DNA from 4 places in the Roseateles sp. L2-2 genome. Region 2 is predicted to be linked to each of the others. Evidence: predicted binding sites of a transcription regulator. Region 2 holds the regulator's gene; each other region holds the start of a gene.
What was found. Region 2 encodes LexA, which represses DNA repair genes until DNA is damaged. Its sites were predicted from a motif close to ACTGTATNNNNATACAGT; they were not measured.
Positions count from the first base shown of each region.

Region 1: the regulator LexA is predicted to act here: its motif matches at 2,952-2,969, upstream of imuA (translesion DNA synthesis-associated protein ImuA).
Region 3: the regulator LexA is predicted to act here: its motif matches at 2,660-2,677, upstream of ruvA (Holliday junction branch migration protein RuvA).
Region 4: the regulator LexA is predicted to act here: its motif matches at 4,051-4,068, upstream of recA (recombinase RecA).

Region 1 covers NZ_CP192509.1:5,312,894-5,318,763, reverse strand. Annotated here, with positions in the region: gene ACQZ13_RS23790 (error-prone DNA polymerase) at 1-719, opposite strand, end outside; gene ACQZ13_RS23785 (Y-family DNA polymerase) at 712-2,118, opposite strand; gene imuA (translesion DNA synthesis-associated protein ImuA) at 2,069-2,899, opposite strand; gene ACQZ13_RS23775 (hypothetical protein) at 3,185-3,766, shown strand; gene ACQZ13_RS23770 (sensor histidine kinase) at 3,759-5,099, opposite strand; gene ACQZ13_RS23765 (response regulator transcription factor) at 5,089-5,772, opposite strand.
Region 2 covers NZ_CP192509.1:3,870,099-3,875,968, forward strand. Annotated here, with positions in the region: gene ACQZ13_RS17270 (MarR family winged helix-turn-helix transcriptional regulator) at 1-37, shown strand, start outside; gene ACQZ13_RS17275 (organic hydroperoxide resistance protein) at 96-530, shown strand; gene ACQZ13_RS17280 (asparaginase) at 625-1,560, opposite strand; gene lexA (transcriptional repressor LexA) at 1,673-2,350, shown strand; gene ACQZ13_RS17290 (helix-hairpin-helix domain-containing protein) at 2,367-2,672, shown strand; tRNA gene ACQZ13_RS17295 (tRNA-Asp) at 2,787-2,863, opposite strand; tRNA gene ACQZ13_RS17300 (tRNA-Glu) at 2,966-3,041, opposite strand; tRNA gene ACQZ13_RS17305 (tRNA-Ala) at 3,103-3,178, opposite strand; tRNA gene ACQZ13_RS17310 (tRNA-Asp) at 3,226-3,302, opposite strand; tRNA gene ACQZ13_RS17315 (tRNA-Glu) at 3,484-3,559, opposite strand; tRNA gene ACQZ13_RS17320 (tRNA-Ala) at 3,602-3,677, opposite strand; gene gltX (glutamate--tRNA ligase) at 3,836-5,236, opposite strand; gene ACQZ13_RS17330 (O-succinylhomoserine sulfhydrylase) at 5,233-5,870, opposite strand, start outside.
Region 3 covers NZ_CP192509.1:6,014,285-6,020,154, forward strand. Annotated here, with positions in the region: partial or broken gene ACQZ13_RS26810 (PhoH family protein) at 1-221, opposite strand, end outside; gene ACQZ13_RS26815 (sensor histidine kinase) at 314-1,792, shown strand; gene ACQZ13_RS26820 (hypothetical protein) at 1,776-1,946, opposite strand; gene ACQZ13_RS26825 (response regulator) at 1,945-2,598, shown strand; gene ruvA (Holliday junction branch migration protein RuvA) at 2,721-3,290, shown strand; gene ruvB (Holliday junction branch migration DNA helicase RuvB) at 3,319-4,383, shown strand; gene ACQZ13_RS26840 (porin) at 4,498-5,451, opposite strand; gene ACQZ13_RS26845 (sterol desaturase family protein) at 5,578-5,870, opposite strand, start outside.
Region 4 covers NZ_CP192509.1:6,374,636-6,380,505, forward strand. Annotated here, with positions in the region: gene sucD (succinate--CoA ligase subunit alpha) at 1-748, opposite strand, end outside; gene sucC (ADP-forming succinate--CoA ligase subunit beta) at 776-1,936, opposite strand; gene ACQZ13_RS28400 (regulatory protein RecX) at 2,383-2,949, opposite strand; gene recA (recombinase RecA) at 2,965-4,011, opposite strand; gene ACQZ13_RS28410 (response regulator) at 4,329-5,000, shown strand; gene ACQZ13_RS28415 (sensor histidine kinase) at 5,009-5,870, shown strand, end outside.

The DNA of each region.
Region 1 (5,870 bases), 1.4 Mb from region 2:
CGGTCCAGCGCCTGGCCGCAGTCCGTCAGCGGCTTGCCCAGCCGGGTCGCGGTCAGCACGTCCTGCAGCGGCTTGCGGCTGCGCACATGCATGGTGACGTCGCCGACGGCCACCAGCGGGATCTCCGTCAGCGCGCCGGCCTCGCGCAGGCGCAGCAGGCGGATCTCGTCGTCGGCATGCTGCGGCTGGTCGATGCCCAGCCAGCAACGCCCGGTGAAGCGCGACAGCAGCCAGCGCGACATGGCCAGCAGTTGCACCGGCATCGCATGCCGGTCCGGGCAGGCGATCACGACGCAGTCGTCCAGCGTCTGCGGGCCGATGTCGGCCAGCGTGCAGCGGTAGGTGCCCTTCTCGGACGAACGCCGCAGCCGCGAGATGAACTGGCACAGGTTGCCGTAGCCGTTGATGCTGCAGGCCAGCACGACCAGCGTGAAGGGGCCGTCGTCGTCCGAGGCCGGCTCGATGAGGAACTGGCTCCCCACCAGCAGCGTCATGCCATGCTGCTTCGCCGCCACGTGCGCGCGCACCATGCCGGCCATGCTGCATTCATCGGTGATCGCGAGCGCGGCGTAGCCGAGCTCCCGGGCGCGCAGGACCAGTTCCTCCGGCCAGCTCGCGCCCTTCAGGAAACTGAAGTTGCTGAGGCAGCGCAGCTCGGCGTAGTCGGGGAGGACCGAGGCGGGGAGGGCCGAGGCGTCGGTCGATGCGGCGTCAGGCATACATGCCGTGGAGGTACCACGCCTCGACGGCCACCTTCTCTTCGCCCTCGTTCCCCGCTGCGGTCAACCGTTCCTGATAGACGGCCAGCACGCCCGCGTTCTCGTTCACGGCGATCCAGTAGTCGCGGGTCACCTGGCGGTGATGCTGCGTGCGCTGTTCCGTGGCCGGCACGCGGTCCCACCAGCCGCCTTCGACGCGGTCCGGGCCGATCAGCAGGGTCAGCGGGCCCTGGTAATGGGGCCGGTGCTCGCGCACCGCCAGCCGCAGCGGCGGGTCGAGCAGGAAGGCCGGTTCCGGCACCGCCGGCGCACGCACCGCCGCCTGCCGGCCCTTGCGGCGGGACGGCGTGCGGCCGTCGCCGCAGGTGCGCCAGCGCGTCATCCATTCGGGGCGGTGGTCGTCGGCGAGGATCGGCTGCAGCACGCGCTCCGGCCCCAGCCGCGCGGCGATGCGCTCCAGCGTCAGGTACAGCGTCTCGCCGGTGCGCACGACGTCGGGCAGCAGCGAGCCGCTGTCCTCGACCAGCGACTGCACGCCGACCGCCTCCAGCCGCAGCTCGCCGACCGGCGCCAGCAGCTCGGTCTTGGCCAGGTGCTCGGCCATCAGCCGGCAGAAGTGTTCGAGTTCGCGGATCGGCTCGGCGGTGCGCACCGTGAGGCTTCCGCCTTCGCCGGCGTCCTTGGCGCGCATCGAGTCGTGCACCCAGTGCAGCGTCACGCCGGTGGCGCCGGCATGGCGCGCGGCCAGCCAGCCGCACAGCCGCATCAGCAGCGGCCGCGTGCCCAGCAGCAGCGCGGGCGCGTGGTCCTCGCGGCTGGGCAGTTCGATGCGGGCATGGAAGTCCTCGGGCAGGGCCACCCAGGCGTGCGCCTCGGGCCGCAGGCCGTAGGCCTGGTCCAGCATCGTCAGCAGCGCCGCGCCGAAGCGCCGGCCGATGCCGCCGCGCGGCAGCGCCCGCAACTGGCCCAGCGTGTTGATGCCGGCGCGGCTCAGCGGCTCGGCGTGTTCCGCGCCGGCGCTCAAGGCCTGCAGCGGCAGCGGATCCAGCACCGCCTGCAGCAGCCGACCGCCCAGGTCGAGCACGCCGCAGCGCGCCAGCACCAGCGCGGCGGTGGCCGACGGCGCCCAGCCGATGCCGACGGCGCCCAGGTCGGGCGCCTCGTCGCTCAGCCGCGCCTTGAGCGCGGGCAGGCCGCGGAACAGGCGCAGGCTGGCCTCGACCTCCATCACCACGGCGTCCTCCATCAAGGCCACGCGCGGCGTGAACTGCAGGCACCAGACCGCGAGCCCGGCCTGCGTCTCCGCGCAGATCCCCCAGGGATGCTGCGGCGGCGCGGTCGTCGGGTCCTCAAACGGTGCCGGCGGACGAGGCGGCAGGATCAGCGCGACCCACAACATGGGAGAACTCCGGGAACAGGGCGAGCGCGACGGGCTCGTGGAGGGATTCGGACATCGACACAGGAGCCGGCACGGGCACCGGCGCCACCGGCCGCATCGTGCTGGGCTGCATCACGCGCGGCGTGAGCACGTGTTCCAGCCCGCCGGGGATGGAGGCCAGCCGCAGCGGGGTGTCGTGGGCGGGGCCCTTGCGCTTGAGGATGCGGACGTCCAGGGCCCAGTCGACATCGATGGTCGCCAGCAGCCGCAGGGGCGCCGGCGACGGGTCATGGCGCGCCGACAGCGGCCGGAACAGGAACACCGGTCCTTCGAACGACTGCGCCAGCACCTGCAGCCGCCGCAACTGCTCGGGCGCGGCCTGCGGCATCCAGGCCAGCACCGCGCCGGCGGCGTTGGACTTGATCAGCTGTTCGGCGCACCAGAGCCGCTCCGACGGCGCGCGCGCGTCGATCCAGACAAGATGGCGTTCGTCCAGCCCCAGGTGCATCAGGCCGGGCAGGTGGGGGCGCTTGGGCGGACCGACCATCGCCACCGCCGCGCCGTCGGCGACCACGCGCCGCAGCGCCGGTCCCGCCAGCCGCCATTCGGCCAGCGAGAACTGCGGCAGCAGCACTTCGGTCAGCTGGCGCCCGGGCCAGCCGCCGCCCGGCAGCTCGGCGTCGAGCGCGTCGAAGCCGCTCGGCCAGACGGTGTCGGTGCCGCGACCCAGTTCGTCGCCGCGCCAGAGCGCGTCGGCCACGGCCGGCGGAAGCGGGACAAGAGGGGTGGACAGGGGAGACATGGCGATGCGTCGTCGGAGACGGAAACGCCGGTCCATGAACCGGCGCGGAATGACTGTATGAACATACAGTATAGGGCGACGACGGGCTCGTCCAGGTCTCTTTCAACTCATGCGCATGGATCGGGGAACCTGGGCTGCGGCGGCCGGTACTCCGTCACTTTCCTCTTCCAGAGATTGGCGATGCACAGGATCAGATCATGGTTCACCCGGTGGTACGAAGGAACTTCCCCGGAAGAGGCGTCACAGGCGCGGACGACCCCGGGCACGGGCGCGCACACCCATCGGGTGGAGGCCTTCCGCCGATCCGCGGACGAACTGCTGAAGCTCGGGCAGGCGCTCCCGCCGACCGCGACGCCCCAGCAACGCTTCCAGCAGATGCGGGACGAGGTGTTTCTGATGAAGGACGCGTTGAGACAGGGCGTGTCCTTGTTCGAGCGGCAAGACGAGGATGCGGCGCGGCGCGTCGACGCCCTGCTGAAGTCGGCCCAGGAGCAGCTGGCTTCCCCCGCCGCCGGGCCCACGGAGCAGACGCAGTCCCGCCGGCTGGAGTCCTGCTGTGCGGAATCCCGCTCCCTGCTGCAGGCCGCCTATGAGGCGGTGGAGTCCTACGACCGCGAGCCGAGCTACGTGGTGGAAGTGATGTCCTTGGAGGCGGCGCCGGATGTGGCGCCTGGCAATCTGCTGGATCTCCAGCGGGCCTTCTTTTCCCTGCACCAGAAGACTTGTGGCGCGGTCAGGGCGCACTGCGAAACCGCGCTCCGGGAAACGGAAGCGGCGATGGAGGACCCGGAGTGCCTGGATCGCTTTCAGCGCAAGTATGCGGACCTGCAGGCGCAGGCGCAGGTGCAGAACCGCGGCTTCAGTTGAACGGCGAGGGGGGTGTGCCTGGCGGCGTAGCCCCGAACGTCAGCACGAAGCGCGTCCCGCCCTTGACCGGCGCTTCCAGGCTGACGGTCCATCCCAGGTGCTCGGCGACGCGCTTGACGATGGCCAGGCCCAGGCCCGCGCTGCCGGCGCCGGCCGGGTCGACCTGCATGAAGCGGTCGAAGATCCGGTCGCGCACGGCCGGCGGGATGCCGATGCCGGTGTCCTCGATGACCACGCGGCCAGCCTCCAGCCGGATGTCGACGCGGCCCTGGTCGGTGAACTGGCAGGCGTTGCGGATGAGGTTGCCCAGCGCGATGGCGGCGAGCTCGGGTCGCGCGGGCACTTCCAGGCCGGCGTCGTCGGACGCCGCGTGCAGCGTCATCTCGACCTCCTTGCCCTTGAGCAGCGGCCGGCAGCGCTCCATCTCCTGGCGCAGCAGCGGCAGCAGCGCGGTCGGCGGCGCGCCGATGCTGGCCGGATCGCGCGACAGCAGCAGCATCGCGACGACGCGCTCGCTGGTGTCGGCGGCGGTGCGCCGGATGCGTTCGGCCAGCTCGACCATGTCGCCGCGGTCGTGCAGCCTCGCCTTCAGGATCTCGGCGGCGCCCAGCATCACGGCCAGCGGCGTGCGCAGCTCATGGCTGACGTCGCCGGTGAACCAGCGCTCGCGGTCGAGGTAGCGCTGCTGCGCCTCGGTCTTGGCGGCGAAGGCGCGCGACAGCACGCCCAGTTCGTCGGTCGAGTCCAGCAGCGGGTACTCGCGCGGCGCGGCGTCGGTCTCGACGGCGCGGGCCAGCGCCGTCACCGGAGCGACGATGCGGCTGGCGGTCAGTTGCGCCAGGAACAGCGCCAGCCCCAGGCAGCAGACGAAGGCCAGGCCGAGCAGGCCGTAGACGCCGGCCTCGATCTTGGCGAAGTCCTCGTCGCGGTCGGTCAGCACGAAGACGGTTCCGAGGTCGTCGCGGACCAGCGCGGTGAAGGTGGCGTCGTCCTGCGGCAGCGTGTACTTGCCCGGCGGCTTGCCGCGCAGCGCCTGCGGGATGGCGTCGCCGCGGTAGAGCGTGACGCTGGGCGGCAGGTCGGCCTCCAGGCCCTGCTTCTCGCGCGCGATCAGCTCGTCGGCGGTGCGGTCCAGGCGCTGGTCGACGAGGCGGTCCTCGATGCTGGAGGCGATGCGCACCGCGGCCACCGCGAAGGCGCCGCAGACCAGCAGCGTCAGCAGCAGGAAGGCCGCGGCGACACGGGTGCGCAGCGTCGTGGGCGCGGAAGTCGAGCGGCCGGCGCGGGACGGGGGGCGGAGGGTGTCGCGCTCGCGTGCCGGCTCATCCCGCATCGGGCGACACCAGCCGGTAGCCGATGCCCGGATGGGTCTTCAGCAGCGGGACGGGGAAGGGCTTGTCCAGCGCCGCGCGCAGCGCGTGGATGTGGGTGCGCAGCGCGTCGCTGTCGGGCGGGTCGTTGCCCCAGACCTCGCGTTCGAGGTCCTCGCGGCGGACCAGCTTGGGCGCCTCGCGCAGCAGCGCGGACAGCAGCTTGTAGCCGGTGGGCGTCAGCTGCAGCGGCTTGCCGGCGCGGGTGGCTTCCAGCGTGTCGGGGTCGAAGCTGACGTCGGCGTAGCTCACCGCCGAGCTCAGGTTCAGCCCGTGGGAGCGGCGCATCAGCGCCTTCAGGCGGATCTCCAGCTCGACCAGCGAGAAGGGCTTGACGAGGTAGTCGTCGGCGCCGCTCTCGAAGCCGGTGACCTTGTCGGCGATGGTGTCGCGCGCGGTCAGCATGAGGATGGGGGTGGGGCGGCGGAAGTCCTTGCGCAGGCGCCGGGCGACGTCCAGGCCGTCCAGGCCGGGGAGGGTCAGGTCCAGCACGATCGCGTCGTAGGAGCCGGCGGCGGCCTGCGCCAGGCCGCCCAGGCCGTTGCGGGCCACGTCCAGCGCGTAGCCCATCGGCTCCAGGTAGGCGAACAGGTTGGCGACGATGTCCGGGTTGTCTTCGATGACCAGCAGCTTCATGGCGAGGCTCACGTTCCTGCGGCGCCGGAGCGCCGCGTCGTCCTGGGGGACGGGACTCGACGGGGAGGCAGTTCCCCCGCAAGGCCCGCGGATGTCGG
Region 2 (5,870 bases):
CCTCGCCGTCACTTCCGGCGAAGAGGGCGAGACCTGACCCCGAGTTGTCCGTTCACCCCCACCCACCTTCACCCATCACCACCAAGGAGCCTCACATGGCCATCGAAAAAGCCCTCTACACCGCCACCGCCACCGCCACCGGCGGCCGTCAAGGCACCGCGCAATCGTCGGACGACCGCCTGAAGGTCCAGCTGTCCACGCCCAAGGCGCTGGGCGGCGACGACGGCGCCGGCACCAACCCGGAACAGCTGTTCGCCGCCGGCTACTCGGCCTGCTTCATCGGCGCGATGAAGGCCGTGTCCGGCCGCAACAAGGTCGCCCTGCCGGCTGAAGTCTCGATCACCAGCGAAGTCGGCATCGGCCCCCACGCCAACAAGCCGGGCGCCTTCGGCATCGCCGTCTCGATGAAGATCTCGGTGCCGGGCATGGACCGCGCCGCGCTGGAGAAGCTGGTCGCCGAGGCGCACGAGGTCTGCCCGTACTCGAACGCCACCCGCGGCAACATCGACGTCACGCTGACGATCGTCTGATCATCCGGGCCCGGCTCGTTCCGGATCCGCGATGAAAAAAGCGCCGGCATTGCCGGCGCTTTGTCGTTGTGAAGCGCCGCGACGCGCGTCGAGCTCAGCGGGACCGCAGCAGCGTGAGCATCAGTTCGATGCGAGCGGCCCAGGGCGACAGCGCCGCGGCAGGCTCGTCGATCGCGCCGACGATGCGCCCCTGCGCGCAGCGCGTCGTGCGCCAGACCGGGACGCCTGCATCCTTCAGCGCCTGCACCGGCGCTTCCAGCGCCTGGTTCAGCGTGCCGTTCCCCGTGCAGGCCAACACCAGGCCTTGGAGTCCGGCCGCGCGCCATGCGTCGAGCGAACGCGCATCGGCGCCCGCATGGCTGGCCAGCACCTCGACCCACGGCCACCGCGACGCGTCTTCAGGCAGCACGTTCGCGCCCAACGCCTCGCCCTGCGGCCAGTCGCGGAAGCGGCGCACGACGCCCTCCTCCACCACGCCCAGCGGACCGGCGTCGGGTCCGGTCTCGAAGGCGTCGAGCCGGTAGGTGTGCGTCTTGCGCAGCTCCAGCCCCGACAAGACCTGACCCGCGACCACCACGACGACGCCGCGCACGCCGACGGTCTCCGCCACGGCCACCGCATCGAGCAGGTTCTGCGGCCCGTCTGCTTGAATCGCCGTCGCCGGCCGCATGGCCGCCGTCAGGACGACCGGCTTCTCCGGCGCGAGCACGCGCTGCAGCAGGTAGGCGGTCTCTTCCAGCGTGTCCGTGCCGTGCGTGATCACGATGCCGCGGACCTCGGGACGGCCCAGGTGCTGCCGCACCCGGCGCGCGAGCCGCGCCCAGGTCGCGTGATCCATGTCCTTGCTGTCGAGCTGGGCGAGCTGCTCAGCCTCCAGCGACTTGGACGCCAGCGCCGGCACCGCCCCCACCAGCGACTCGACCGACAGCGAGCCGGCCTTGTAGCCGACGTTGTCCGTCGCGCTGCCGGAGGCGCCGGCGATGGTCCCGCCGGTGCCGATGATCACGAGGGTCTGGGCCGCACTTTGCAATTTCTCGTCTCCTGTATAAAAATCCAGATGCTGGATGAATTCTCAGGCGGTTCCTGAACCTCAGGTCGCCGCGTCTTCGACATCCGCCCCTCAATCGAATAAAGGCTCGCTCGTGGACACTCCGCCCAAACTCACTGCCCGGCAACAGCAGATCTTCGATCTGGTCCGCGACAGCATCGAGAGCACCGGATCGCCGCCCACCCGCGCGGAGATCGCGCAGCAGCTCGGCTTCAAGTCGGCCAACGCAGCCGAGGAACACCTTCAGGCCCTGGCGCGCAAGGGCGTCATCGAACTGGTGGGTGGCACGGCGCGCGGAATCCGGCTGCCGTCGACGGCGCTGCGCCAGGTCAACCGCGCCCGGGAGCACAGCCAGTTTGCGCTGCCGCTGGCGAGCCTCGCCCAGCTGACCCTGCCGCTGGTCGGCCGTGTCGCCGCCGGCGCGCCCATCCTGGCCGAGGAACACGTCGAGCAGCACTATAGCGTCGACCCCTCGATGTTCTCAAAGGCGCCCGACTTCCTGCTGCGCGTCAAAGGCATGAGCATGAAGGACATCGGCATCATGGACGGCGACCTGCTCGCCGTGCAGAAGATCAGCGAGGCCCGCAACGGCCAGGTGGTCGTGGCGCGCATCGGGGAAGAGGTCACCGTGAAGCGCTTCCAGCGCCATGCCGACGGCATCCGGCTGCTGCCCGAGAACCCCGATTTCGAGCCGATCGAGGTCACGCCCGATGAACAGTTTGCGATCGAAGGGCTGGCGGTCGGCCTGATCCGCTCCGGCGGCTTCCACTGAACGCCGAGATCCCCTCATGAGCGCGCGAAAGGCGCACACCAAAGCGACCTCGGCTGCTGAATGCACCTCGCTTCGGCAGATTCCCAACATCGGTCCGGCGATGGTGCGAGATTTCGAGTTGATGGGGATTCGTCAACCGGCCGATCTCGTGGGGGCGGACGCTTTCGCGCTGTATCAACGGATCTGCAAACTCACCGGTCAGCGGCACGACCCGTGCGTGCTGGATACCTATATGGCCGCCGTCGATTTCATGAACGGCGGCCCTGCGCGGGATTGGTGGAGTTATACGGCGCGGCGCAAACGCGAGTATCCGGATCTTTGACCCATCACCAATCGCAAGCAACGATATGCCGCAGTTGACTCGCGGCAAATGGTTCGCGGAATCGAATGACCAAAGAAAAAACCCTGCCGATTTGCATCGACAGGGTTTTAATGTTGGCGGAGTGGACGGGGCTCGAACCCGCGACCCCCGGCGTGACAGGCCGGTATTCTAACCAACTGAACTACCACTCCAGATAAGACGCTATTGAGTGCATCTCTATCATTTGCGAACAAGTTTCGCTGCACGCAACCGATTCCATTCAGAACCGCGATGCAGCCAAGCCTTGTCAAACTTGGCGTCCCCTAGGGGATTCGAACCCCTGTAGCCACCGTGAAAGGGTGGTGTCCTAGGCCTCTAGACGAAGGGGACTGGACTTGCCGTCTTGACTCGGACTGCGCGTACCTTGCAACCGTCACACCCGAAGGTGTTCTGGTGGAGGTAAGCGGGATCGAACCGCTGACCTCTTGCATGCCATGCAAGCGCTCTCCCAGCTGAGCTATACCCCCGAATGCTTTCGCATCGAAACGGTACGCCGCCCGAGTCTCAACTGTGTTGGCGGAGTGGACGGGGCTCGAACCCGCGACCCCCGGCGTGACAGGCCGGTATTCTAACCAACTGAACTACCACTCCAGATACTCAAGATCTTTCGATCTGTCGCATCAAACTCTTCCTGCTTTGATTTCATCAATTGCTTGATGTCATCGCTGCGTCGATTTCGTTACTGTACCTGATTTTGACAACGATCAAATCGATTTCCGAAGAATTTTTCGATTTCTCATTCAATCTCTGGTCAGCAACCAAGTTCGAAACTTGGCGTCCCCTAGGGGATTCGAACCCCTGTAGCCACCGTGAAAGGGTGGTGTCCTAGGCCTCTAGACGAAGGGGACAAAACCTTCTTCCTTGAACCGCGCGCCACGCAAACCGAAGTTTGGTGGAGGTAAGCGGGATCGAACCGCTGACCTCTTGCATGCCATGCAAGCGCTCTCCCAGCTGAGCTATACCCCCATTCGGGCTCCCCCTTCGGGGAATTCGATCCGGCTTCTTTTCGGCTTCTGAATTTCATCGGGGAGCTCGCGCTCCCCGTTTAGATTCATCGTCTGCCGCTTCGAAGTTCGTTTCGAACAACGCGCTGTTCAAGCGAGAACGAGAGTATAGATCGAGTTTTAAACGGAGCGCAAGCGGTTCAACAAAATTTCTTTGTCGAAAAGTTCCAGCACCGCATCCACCGACGGCGTCTGCGACCGGCCGCAGGCCAGCACCCGCACGGGAATCGCCAGTTGCGGCATCTTCAGGCCGTGCGCGGTGATCGTTTCCTTGATCGCTGCGCTGATCGAGGGCTTGTCCCAGACCGCCAGCGCGTCGAGTTTGTCCGCCAGCGCCAGCACCGCCGGCTTCACCGCGTCGGTCAGGTGCTGCGCCCGATCCGCGTCGCTGACGGTCACCGGCGACACATACATCGCCAGCCAGTCCGTCAGCGCCACCGTGGTGCTGCAGCGGTCCTTGAACAGCGCGCACATCTCGACCAGCCGGGCCGGAGCCGACAGTCCGCGTCTGGCGAATTGCGCCGCCACCAGCGCGGCCAGGCGGGTGTCGTCGGCCAGCTTGATGTAATGCGCGTTCACCCATTCCAGCTTGGCCGGATCCCACTGGGCCGGGCTCTTGGAGATGTGGCCGCCGTCGAACCAGGACACCATCTGTTCGATGCTGAACAGTTCATCATCGCCGTGGCTCCAGCCCAGACGCGAGAGGTAGTTCAGCATCGCCTCCGGCAGGTAGCCGTTTTCCTCGTACGCGGTGACGCTGACCGCGCCGCGGCGCTTGGACAGCTTCTGACCGTCGTCGCCCAGGATAACGGGGATGTGTCCATACGCCGGAAGCGGAGCGCCCAGCGCATGGAAGATGTTGATCTGCCAGGGCGTGTTGTTGATGTGCTCGTCGCCGCGGAACACATGGGTGATCGCCATGTCCCAGTCGTCGACGACCACCGCGAAGTTGTAGGTCGGCACGCCGTCGGTGCGCTGGATGATGAGGTCGTCGATCTCGCGGTTGTTGATCGTGATCGAGCCCTTCACGACGTCGTTCCAGGTGACGTCCCCGTCCAGCGGATTCTTGAAGCGCACCACCGGCTCGACGCCAGCGGGAATCGCGGGCAGCGTCTTGCCCGCTTCCGGCCGCCAGGTGCCGTCATACCGACGCTTCTCGCCGCGCGCTTCCTGGCCGGCCTTCATCGCGTCGAGTTCCTCCGGCGTGCAGTAGCAGCGGTAGGCGGTGCCCGCGGCGATCATCTGGTCGATGACCGCCTGGTAGCGGTCCAGGCGCTGCATCTGGTAGATCGGACCTTCGTCGTACTCGAGGCCCAGCCACTTCATCGAGGCGAGGATCTGGTCGACCGAATCCTGCGTGGAACGCGCGACGTCGGTGTCCTCGACGCGCAGCACGAACTGGCCGCCGAAATGGCGCGCGTAGGCCCACGAGAACAGCGCCGTGCGCGCCGTGCCCAGGTGCAGGAAGCCCGTCGGCGACGGGGCGATGCGGGTGCGGACCGGGGTGGAGGGAGTCGTCATAGGGAATTCAAACCGCGGGCCAGGTCGGCCTTGATGTCTTCGATGTCGTCCAGGCCGACCGCGACGCGGATCAGGCCCTGCGTGATGCCGGCCGCCTGGCGCTGCGGCTCGGTGAGCCGGCCGTGCGAGGTGCTGGCCGGATGCGTGATGGTGGTCTTGGTGTCGCCGAGGTTGGCGGTGATCGAGCAGATCTTCGTGTGGTCGATGACGTGGAAGGCGGCGGCGCGGCCGTTGTCGTCCGACTCGCTCTTCACGATGAAGGACACCACCGCCCCGCCCTGCCCGCCTTGCTGGCGCATCGCGAGCGCATGCTGCGGATGCGACTTCAGACCCGGGTAGTAGACGCGCTCGATGCCGGGATGCGCCTCCAGCCATTCGGCCAGCACGGCGGCGCTGGCGGTCTGCGCCTTCATGCGCACCGACAACGTCTCCATCCCCTTGAGCACGACCCAGGCGTTGAAGGGCGACAGCGACATGCCCACCGTGCGCATCACCGGCGTGAACACTTCCTCGACGTGTTTCGCGGAAGCGCAGATCGCGCCAGCGATCACACGGCCCTGGCCGTCGAGGTACTTGGTGCCGGAGTGGATGATGAAGTCCGCGCCCATCTTCGTCGGCTGCTGCAGCGCGGGCG
Region 3 (5,870 bases), 2.1 Mb from region 2:
TCACCGGGAATCGCCCGGTCGGCGCGCGCATAGAGCGCTTCCAGCAGGACCATCGTGCGCTGCGCCGGCGCGCGGTCGCCCTCGACGTTGAAGTGCTCGGCGCGGTGGGTGATGCGCACGCTCAGCGCCGCCTCGATCTGGCGGAGGTGCTCGTCCAGCGGGCCGCACAGGTGGGACAGGCGACGGTTGTCGGCGGGGGTGAAGGCGTGGCGCAGGTTCAAAGCGGAGACGGCTCCGTATTCAGGGGGGTTGAGGGCGGTATTGTCGCGCGCCGGTGCGCCGCGCGCTTGTTGCGCCTGCACAATCGCCCCCCATGCACCGGATCACGGAACAACAAGGAGACGCCGCCGGCCTCAGGGATGCCGCGCAGGCGCAGGGAGGCACCCGGCCCGCGGCGTTCGGCGCCGCGGCGATCCTGTCATTGGCCGTGCCGGTCTGCCTCGCGCAGGTCGCGGGCGCGGCGGTCGCCGGCGCCGACGGCGTCACCACCGGCTCCTTCGCCACGCTGTGGACGCGGCTCGCGCCGCAGCTGGCCTACGGCCTGCAGTCCGCGCTGGTGCTGATGGCCTTCGTGCTGGGCCTGCTGATCTGGCAACGCCGCGCGCAGCGCCACATCGCCTGGCTGCTCGTGCTGATGCCGGGATGGGTGGTGACGGTCGGGCTCGCGCCGCTGTCGTCGTGGCGGACCGGGATCGCGGTGATCCTCGCCCCCTGGCTGCTCTGGTGCGCGATCCATTACCTGATGCGGCGGCTGCGTCGGCGCGACCGCCGCATGCATCGCGTGCTGCTGGCCCAGGCGCTGCTCTTCCCCGCGGCGCTGCTGCTGCCTGTGCCCGCGACGCGCATCGCCGCGTTCGCGCTCTGGTGGCTGGGCGCTCAGTTGCTGGTCGCGATGGCCTGGCACCTCTGGCATCTCTGGCAGGACATGTTCCTGCCGACGCTGGAGGAGCGTTATCCGCAATCCGACTTCGTCCTCAGCTGCGTGCTGATCGGCTTCGGCGTGCTGGCGGTGCTCACGGCCTGGACCCTGCCGGGCAGCGGCCTCGCCGGCATCCTCGGCCCCTTGTGCCTGCTGGGCCTGGGCCTGCACCGGGTGCGCGAGTTCGCCCGCGCGCTCACGCAGTCGGAGCTCGCCGTCCTGCAGGGCGAGCTGCGCCTGCAGGAGCGCATCGCCGAGCTGGAGCGCCACTTCGACCAGGTCGCCGAGACCAAGCTGGAGCAGGTCACCGAACGCGAGCGCAAGCGCATCGCCGCCGACCTGCATGACGACCTCGGCGCCAAGCTGCTGACCATCGTGCACACCAGCGAGTCGGACCGGATCTCGACGCTCGCGCGCGAGGCGCTCGAAGAAATGCGCCTGTCGGTGCGCGGCCTGACCGGCAAGCCGGTGCAGCTGCTGGACGCGCTGGGCGACTGGCGCGCCGAGGTGGTCTCCCGCCTGGCGCAGGCCAACATCCTGGCCGAGTGGAAATCGCCCGCTGAGGACATCGAGCACACCTTCCCCGCCCGCGCCTACGTGCAGACCACGCGCATCCTGCGCGAATCGGTCAGCAACATCATCAAGCACAGCGGCGCCACGCACTGCGTGATCAGCTGCTCGGCGCAGGACGGCTACTTCTCCGTGGTGATCCAGGACAACGGCCAGGGCATTCCGCTGGAGCTCGAAGGTCGCCTGGACAAGGGACACGGCATGGCCAGCATGAAGGCCCGCGCCAAGCAGATGCACGGCCAGTGCCTGGTCGAATCCGGACCCGGCTGGGGCACCGTCATCCGGCTCACAATCCCACTTTGATCACGCTCTGATCGCGTTCCCGCGTGATCCATTGCCGCCGGCACCACAGTCCGGCGTTGATCAGGATGGTCAGCCCCCCGAGAAAGCCGTACTGTTGCGCGAAGCCGGCTGGTTCCCTGCCGGCATTGCTTTCCTGAGCAAGAATCCGCGCCATGAACCACATCCTGCTCCTCGAAGACATTCCCGAAATCCGTGCCTGGCTCAAGGTCCTGGTCAAACAGGTCTTCGCCAATGCGGTCGTCACCGAGTGCTCGCGGGTGCAGGACGCGCTGCAGCAGGTCAACTCGCAGCGCTTCACGCTGGCGCTGCTGGACCTGGGCCTGCCGGACGGTTCCGGCGTCGACGTGATCTCCGCGCTGCGCGAGAAGCAGCCCGAAGTCCAGTCGGTCATCGTCACCATCCACGACGACGACGAGCACCTCTTCCCCGCCCTGCAGGCCGGCGCCTTCGGTTATCTGCTGAAGGAACAATCGCGCGAGCTGCTGGTCGAGCAGCTCCAGCGCATCAGCCAGGGCGAGCCGCCGCTGTCGCCGTCGATCGCGCGCAAGGTCATCGCCTACTTCACCTCGCAACGCCGGCCGCAGGCCGCGCAGGTGCTGCATGAGGTGTCCCTGACTGACCGCGAGACGGAAGTGCTGCTGCGCGTCGCCAAGGGCTTCACGCTGCCGGAAATCGGCGTGCAGCTGGGCCTGTCGCGCCACACGATCGCCGACTACGTGAAGCAGATCTACCGCAAGCTCAACGTGAGCTCGCGCGCCGAGGCCGCGCTGGAAGCGCAGCGCTTGGGCCTGTTCGGCCGCAACTGAGCGCACCCCGCGCCCGATCCCGGGCGCGCAATCGGCGTCGAATTTTCCGCCTCGGGAAAATACTGGACAAACATCCAGCAAATTTCCGTCGAAGTGTCGACGAACGCGGATAATCCGCGCCCATGATCGGCAAGCTCACCGGCGTCATCGCGGAAAAATCGCCCCCGCAGGTTGTCATCGACGTGCAAGGCGTCGGCTACGAAGTCGACGTGCCGATGAGCACCTTCTTCAACCTGCCGGGCCTGGGCGAGCGCGCCTCGCTGCTGACGCACCTGAGCATCCGCGAGGATGCGCACGTGCTCTTCGGTTTCCTCACCGCCGAGGAGCGCAGCACCTTCCGTCTCCTCATCAAGATCAGCGGCGTCGGGCCCAAGATGGCGCTGTCGTTGCTGTCGGGCATGTCGGTCGGGGATCTGGCCCAGGCCGTCTCCAAGCAGGAGGCCGGCCGGCTCGTGAAGGTCCCGGGCATCGGGAAGAAGACGGCTGAGCGTCTGCTGCTGGAACTCAAGGGCAAGCTGAGCCCCGACCTGTCGCTGCCGGTGTCCGTGGCCAACGACGCCCAGGCCGACATCCTCCAGGCACTGGTAGCGCTCGGATACAGCGAGAAGGAAGCCGGTTCCGCGCTGAAGACGCTGCCGGCGGACATCGGCGTCAGCGAAGGTATCAAGCTGGCGATGAAGCACCTGTCATGACGCCCCGCGCGCGGCGTACCCTCCGACCATGAGCATCCAGACCGACGACTTCACGCCCGCGCCGCAGCAGGCCCGCCTCATCAGCGCCCAGCCCGCGTCGCCGAACGAGGACGCCATCGAACGCGCGCTGCGCCCCAAGCTGCTCGACGAGTACGTCGGCCAGGCGAAGGCGCGGGAGCAGCTGGAGATCTTCATCGGCGCCGCCAAGAAGCGGCGCGAGGCGCTCGACCACGTGCTGCTGTTCGGCCCGCCGGGACTGGGCAAGACCACGCTGAGCCACATCGTCGCCGCGGAGCTCGGCGTCAACCTGCGCCAGACCAGCGGGCCGGTGCTGGAGAAGCCCAAGGACCTGGCCGCCATCCTCACCAATCTCGAGCGCAACGACGTGCTGTTCATCGACGAGATCCACCGGCTGTCGCCGGTCGTCGAGGAAATCCTGTACCCGGCGCTGGAAGACTACCAGATCGACATCATGATCGGCGAAGGCCCGGCGGCCCGTTCGATCAAGCTCGACCTGCAGCCGTTCACGCTGGTGGGCGCGACCACGCGCGCCGGCATGCTGACCAACCCGCTGCGCGACCGCTTCGGCATCGTGGCGCGGCTGGAGTTCTACACGGCCGACGAACTGCGCCGCATCGTGACCCGGTCCGCGTCGCTGCTCGGCGCACCCATCGATCCGGAGGGCGCGCTCGAAGTCGCGCGCCGGTCGCGCGGCACGCCGCGGATCGCCAACCGCTTGCTGCGCCGCGTGCGCGACTACGCCGACGTGAAGGCCGACGGCACCATCACCCGGACGATCGCGGAGAAGGCGCTGGCGATGCTGGATGTCGATCCGCTGGGCTTCGACCTGATGGACCGGAAGCTGCTGGAAGCCGTGGTGCACCGCTTCGACGGCGGCCCCGTGGGACTGGACAACGTCGCTGCAGCGATCGGCGAAGAGCCGGGCACCATCGAGGATGTGATCGAGCCCTATCTGATCCAGCAGGGCTTCCTGCAGCGCACCCCACGCGGCCGGATCGCGACGCTGGCGGCGTATCGCCACCTGGGCGTCGCGCCGCCGAAGCAGGCGGGGCAACTGTTCGACCTGGAGTAATCGGGGGCCGGCCAGGCGAGCTGACCGGCGCTCCGGAACGGCAATGAACAGGACGATGAAACGGCAATGAAAAAGGCGCTCCGAGGAGCGCCTTTCTGCTTCGTGATCCGGAGATCAGAAGTTGTGGCGGACGCCCAGGGCGAACGAGTTCAGGTCGTCGCGCTTGGCCGGCGTGTTCGCGTCCACAGCCGTGTAGAAAGCGTACACCTTGGTGCGCTTGCTCAGGTTGTAGTTGTAGGCCAGCGTGTACTGCTTGCCACCGTTGCGACCGTTGTTGAACGAGTACGCGCCGGCCTTGGTGCCACCGACGTTCAGGTGGAATTCCGATTGGCCCATCGTGTACATCACGGCAGCGCGGCCGATCCAGCGCGCATCCTTCGCGCCGGCCGACTGCGGCGTGCCCGACTCTTCGCGCTGCGCGTAGCCGCCGAAGGTGAAGGCGCCCAGTTCATACAGGCCGCGGATCGCGTACTGCTTGGCCGAGCCTTGCTTGCTGTAGCCAGCGCCCAGGTGCATCGGGCCCTGGTCGTAGTTCAGGGCGACGTCGTAGCCGCGCGGATCGACGCCTTCACCGGCGTGCAGCGTGAATTCGCCGTTGAAGCCGCCGACGTTCGGGGTGAAGTAGCCGACCTTGTTGGTCTGCGTGAAACCGGCGCCCGAGTACAGCTTGTCTTCCGACGTGCCGGTGTCGTGGTTGTGCATCGACACGTAGTCGGCGGTGGCGTAGTACGAGCCCGGGGTCCAGCGGCCCAGACGGATCGCGCCGAAGTCGCCGGCCAGCTGCACGCTGGCTTCACGGTTCCAGAACGCCGAGTTGGTCTGGCGGCCGTCGTCCGAATTCAGGCCATGTTCCAGGGCGAAGCTGGCCTTCAGGCCGCTGCCGAGGTCTTCCGTGCCCTTGAAACCCAGGCGGGAGTTGTTGTTGATCACCGATGCGACACGGTCGCGGTCGCCGGTCTTGATGCTTTCCACCGAGGTGTTGATCCGGCCCCAGAGCGTGACGGAGCTCTGCGCGAACACGGGAGCGGAAAGAGCCGCGATGGCCGCAGCGAATGCAATCTTTTTCATACCCACCTTCATCCAGTTGGAGGTTTCAGCCGGTCTGGCTCAATGGCTTTACTGCAAGGTGTGCGGAGTATAGAAGTGCGTTGCACGCACCCATAACGCCCGACGCAAAATTGCAACAGTTCCCCGTTAGGGGTGAACCAGAGGGTCTGCGGGTGATAACAAACGGGCCGTCAGGACCTGTCCCGCCAGGAGGGCGGCCAGCACGCCGATCTGCTCGATCGGGCCGAGCCGGTGGGCGTTCCAGAGGAAGAGCGCGATCGCGACCAGCAGCAGCAGGAACATCGCGCCTGCGGCCCAGGCGTGCGAGGAGGCGACCTTCGGGTCGAACAGCGGCCGGGTGTGCGGGTCGTATCCGGGCGCTATGCGGGCACCGAGGCCCGGCTCCCAATGCGCCGGCTCCCACCACAGGCGCAGCTTGT
Region 4 (5,870 bases), 2.5 Mb from region 2:
GAGGCGCGGTGACGCCGGCGATGAAGCCGACCACCGGCTTCTTCATGTTGGCCTTGCACCAACGGGCGGCTTCCGCCTCGTCCGGTCCGCCGATCTCGCCGATCATGATGACGGCGTCGGTGTCCGGATCGTCGTTGAAGGCCTGCATCACGTCGATGTGCTTCAGACCGTTGATCGGGTCACCACCGATGCCGACGGCCGAGGACTGGCCCAGACCGATTTCGGTCAGCTGCGCGACTGCTTCATAGGTCAGCGTGCCCGAGCGCGAGACCACGCCGATGCGGCCCTTGCGATGGATGTGGCCGGGCATGATGCCGATCTTGATCTCGTCGGGCGTGATCAGGCCGGGGCAGTTCGGGCCCAGCAGCAGCGTCTTCTTGCCGCCGGCCAGTTCCTTGGCCTTCATCTTGTTGCGCACTTCCAGCATGTCGCGGACGGGGATGCCTTCCGTGATGCAGATCGCCAGGTCCAGGTCGGCCTCGACGGCTTCCCAGATCGCGGCAGCGGCGCCCGCGGGCGGCACGTAGATCACCGACACGGTCGCGCCGGTCTGGGCGGCGGCTTCCTTCACGGTGCCGTAGATGGGGATGTCCGAGAACTTCTCGCCCGCCTTCTTCGGGTTCACGCCGGCAACGAACGCATTCTTGCCGTTGGCATAGGCCTGGCAGCCCAGGGTGTGGAACTGACCGGTCTTGCCCGTGATGCCCTGGGTGATGACCTTGGTGTCCTTGTTGATGTAGATGCTCATGTCGTATTCCTTGGCTGGGTCTTCGGCTTACTTGACGGCGGCGACGATCTTGGTCGCGGCTTCGGCCATGGTGTCGGCGGCGATGATGGGCAGGCCGGACTCGGCCAGCATCTTCTTGCCCAGCTCCTCGTTGGTGCCCTTCATGCGGACGACCAGCGGGACGTTCAGGTTGACGGCCTTGCAGGCCGTGATGACGCCTTCGGCGATGGTGTCGCACTTCATGATGCCGCCGAAGATGTTCACGAGGATGCCCTTCACCTCGGGGTTCTTCAGCATGATCTTGAAGGCTTCGGTGACCTTCTCGGCCGTGGCGCCGCCGCCGACGTCCAGGAAGTTGGCCGGCTCGCCGCCGAACAGCTTGATGGTGTCCATCGTGGCCATGGCCAGACCGGCACCGTTCACCAGGCAGCCGATGTTGCCGTCCAGCGAGATATAGGCCAGGTCGAACTTCGAGGCTTCGATCTCGGCCGCGTCTTCTTCGTCCAGGTCGCGGTAGGCGACGATTTCCGGGTGACGGAACAGGGCGTTGGCGTCGAAGTTGAACTTGGCGTCCAGGGCGATCAGGTTGCCCTTGGAATCGCAGTTCAGCGGGTTGATTTCAACCAGCGACGCGTCCGTGTCCATGTAGCACTTGTACAGCTTGGCGAACAGGTCGACGGCCTGGTCCACCGAAGCGCCGCTCAGGCCGATGGCCGCGGCGATCTTCTTCGACTGCTCGGTCGTGATGCCGGTCAGCGGATCGATGTACTCGGTGATGATCTTCTCGGGGGTCGAGTGGGCGACTTCCTCGATGTCCATGCCGCCTTCGCTCGACGCGATGAAGGCCACCTTCTGCGTGCCGCGGTCGGTCACCAGCGAGATGTACAGCTCGTTCTTGATGTCCGCGCCTTCTTCGATGTACAGGCGGCGGACCTTCTGGCCGACCGGGCCGGTCTGGTGCGTGACCAGCTGCATGCCCAGGATCTGCTCGGACAGCGCCTTCACGTCGTCCAGGCTCTTGCCCAGCTTGACGCCGCCGCCCTTGCCGCGACCGCCGGCGTGGATCTGCGCCTTGACCACCCAGACCGGGCCGCCCAGCTTCTGCGCGGCTTCGACCGCCTCTTGCACCGTGAACGCGGGAATGCCGCGCGGCACCGGCACGCCGAACTGGCGCAGGATTTCCTTGCCCTGGTACTCGTGAATCTTCATAGGGAGGTCTCGCTTGATGGATGAATCAGGAAGAAGCAGCCAATGCCGCGGACGCTCCGCGGTACCGGCTTGGAGAGGAGGTTTGCAACGCCGGATTCAGCCAGGCCGCCGCGGCAAGGCACCCGTCGTCGCGGCCATAGGACCGCGCGTCGACGGAGCGACGGAGATGCGGTGGATGGCGCTCGGGGGAGGCGGAGGAAGACATAAAACCGATGCAAACACGCGAAAACACGCCCGCGGACGAACGCCGGCGGGCTGTTTTGCGAAGCCGAAAATGTAGCATGCTGCGTTGCATCAAGCCCTTGGCGCGGTTGAGACGCGCACCGGCGTGGGCTTGTCAGCGGGTCGCAAGGTGCTCGTGACGCACGAAGTTTCGGTGAGTTTCAGGCGCTGTCGCTCTTTCAGGCGGCAAGACCCGGTCTCGAACCCGAGTTCCTCGCCAGGTCTCACGCGTCTTCGTCGCTGCCCGCAGCAACCTGACGGACCGCGCGACGCGCGAGGTCCCCGCCGAATCCCCGCCCGATGAGAAAGCGAAGGCGCTTCGCAAGTGCCGCGGCGTCCATGGCCGGACCGTCGCCGAACTTGCGTCTGAGCAGCTCGCAGGCGCGATCGAGCTCACCGACCGCGAGCGTCGAACGCTGGTCCGCGTCCAACGAGAGCCCATGCTGAGCGAGCTCCTGCTCGATGCGCCGCTGTCCGAAGCGCTGCGAGCGCACATGGATGCGGGATTCGACGAATCGCGACTCGTCGAGATATCCGTTGGCCTTCAGCCAGTCGAGCACGGCGTCGACCTCTGAGGCGAGGTCCGGCGACTCTCCGTCCTCCACGAACTCATCGCGAGAAGCCTTCGAGCCCTCGACGGCCGCTTCAGCCTGCCGGTCGCGCGCGATGCGCAACAGCTTGCGCCGCAGTTCCATCGCGCTGTGCTCCCGCTGCGCGAGCAGCGCTACCGCGCGCGCCTTCAGCGACAGCGGTTGCGAGGCACGGCCCCGCCGACCGTCGGGCGGGGTCATGCGAACGCCCCGCGCTTACTCGGCGTCGCCGCCGGGCGCTGCGCCCAGCAACGGGATGCCCAGCGAGTCGCGGATCTTGTTCTCGATCTCAACGGCCAGGTCCGCGTTCTCACGCAGGAACTCGCGCGCGTTGTCCTTGCCCTGGCCGATCTTCTCGCCGCTGTAGGCGTACCAGGAGCCGGCCTTCTCGACGATCTTGGCGGCGACGCCCATGTCGATGATCTCGCCTTCGCGGCTGATGCCCTCGCCGTAGAGGATGTCGAATTCCGCCGTCTTGAACGGCGGCGCGACCTTGTTCTTCACGACCTTGACCTTGGTCTCGGAGCCGATGACTTCCTCGCCCTTCTTGATCGAGCCGATGCGGCGGATGTCCAGGCGCACCGAGGCGTAGAACTTCAGCGCATTGCCGCCGGTGGTCGTTTCCGGGCTGCCGAACATCACACCGATCTTCATCCGGATCTGGTTGATGAAGACGACCGTGCAGTTGGTCTTCTTGATGGTGGCGGTCAGCTTGCGCAGCGCCTGGCTCATCAGACGGGCCTGCAGGCCGGGCAGGGAGTCGCCCATCTCGCCCTCGAGTTCCGCCTTCGGCGTCAGCGCGGCGACCGAGTCGATGACGATCAGGTCCACCGAGCCGGAACGCACCAGCGAGTCCACGATCTCCAGGGCCTGTTCGCCGGTGTCGGGCTGGCTGATCAGCAGTTCCTGCAGGTTGACGCCCAGCTTCTGCGCGTACTGGACGTCCAGGGCGTGCTCCGCGTCGATGAAGGCGCACACGCCGTCCAGCTTCTGCATCTGGGCGATGACCTGCAGCGTCAGCGTGGTCTTGCCCGAGGATTCCGGCCCGTAGATCTCGACCACGCGGCCGCGCGGCAGACCGCCGACGCCCAGCGCGATATCCAGGCCCAGCGAGCCGGTGGAGACGACCTGGATGTCCTCGATCTTCTCGCCTTCGGCCAGCCGCATGATGGAGCCCTTGCCGAACTGCTTTTCGATCTGGGCGAGGGCGGCCTGCAGGGCCTTGGCTTTTTCGGTGTTGGCGTTCTTCACGGGGGCGTCCATGCAATCTTCTCCTGTTGGCTGCGACGGATTATGGCGCAATCTGTATATCTGTACAGTAGTTTGTCGAACCGGCCGACCCGCTGTGCGGTGCCGGTATCGGGATGATGCAGCCATCTTAGGCATCCGGTAGCTCACTGGATGAGCCAACACCGGTCATTCCCGCTTCTTTCCACCATGGGTGGGAGTCCTCCCCACGTGAACCTGTCGCCGGCCTGACCCGACACCCCCGACAACCGCCTGGCGGACGCCTCGGAAACGCCTAGGGAACACCAGCAGGCCGCTCCCTAGAATGTCTCCATAACCAGAGGGGACGACACATGCGCATCTTGATCGCCGAAGACGACCAGGTTCTGGCCGACGGCCTGCTGCGTTCGTTGCGGGCGTCGGGTTGCGCGGTCGATCAGGTCGGCAGCGGCAGCGAGGCGGACGCGGCCCTGGCCTCCCACGAGTTCGACCTGCTGATCCTCGACCTCGGCCTGCCGAAGCTGCACGGCCTGGAGGTGCTCAGACGGCTGCGTGCGAGAGGCTCGGCCGTGCCGGTGCTGATCCTGACCGCCGCGGACAGCATCGAGGAACGCGTCAAGGGACTGGACCTCGGCGCCGACGACTACATGGCCAAGCCGTTCTCGCTGCAGGAGCTCGAGGCCCGCGTGCGGGCGCTCACGCGCCGCGGCCTGGGCACCGCGTCGAGCGTGATCCGCCATGGTCCGCTGACCTTCGACGCGACGGGTCGTGTCGCCTACATCAACGAGCAGATGGTGGAGCTGTCCGCCCGCGAGCTGTCCCTGCTGGAAGTGCTGCTGCAGCGCGCCGGACGCCTCGTCAGCAAGGACCAGCTCGTCGAGCGGCTGTGCGAGTGGGGCGAGGAGGTCAGCAACAACGCCATCGAGGTCTACATCCACCGCTTGCGCAAGAAGATCGAGCAGGGACCGATACGCATCGCCACCGTGCGCGGATTGGGCTACTGCCTTGAGAAGATTCCCGGCTGAGCAGCCGCATGGCGGCTGATTCCTCCGGCCATCGCTCGCTGTTCGGCGAGATCCTCGACTGGATGCTCGCGCCGCTGCTGGTCATCTGGCCGATCAGCGTCGCGCTGACCTGGCTGGTGGCGCAGGGCATCGCCAACAAGCCCTACGACCGCGAGCTCGACGAGATGGCGCGCACGCTCGGCCTGCAGGTTGTGACCGAGCCCGCGCCGGGCGACGCGGCGGCGCGTCGCGGACGCTCGCGGTATGCGCTGGCGCCGGAAGCCGCCGCGCTGCTGCGCGCGGACGAATCCGACACCGTCTACTACCAGGTGCTCGGCCTGCGCGGCGAGCTGCTCAGCGGCGACGCGCAACTGCCGGTGCCCGAGGTGGAGCCGCCGGTCGTTCCCTGGGAGGTCAACCGCCGATTCGACGAGGTCAACAACGAGGCGGTCCGCATCTCCTACCTGTGGGTGGTCCCTGAGGGGATGGCGGGCAGCGACAAGATGATGCTGGTGCAGGTCGCGGAGACGCTGGGCAAGCGGTCGAGGCTGACCAACGAGATCATCAAGGGCGTCATCCTGCCGCAGTTCGTGATCCTGCCGCTGGCGGTGCTGCTGGTGTGGCTGGCGCTGGCGCGCGGCATCGCGCCACTCAACGATCTGCAGCGTCGCATCCGGTCGCGCGACAGCTCGGACCTGAGCCCCATCGACGAACAGCGCATCCCCGACGAGGTCGCGCCGCTCGTGCAGGCCATCAACGATCTGCTGGAACGCCTCGATCAATCGATCCGTTCGCAGAAGCATTTCCTGGCCGATGCCGCGCATCAGTTGAAGACGCCGCTCGCGGGGCTGCGCACGCAGGCCGAGCTGGCGCAGCGTGAGATCGACGAAG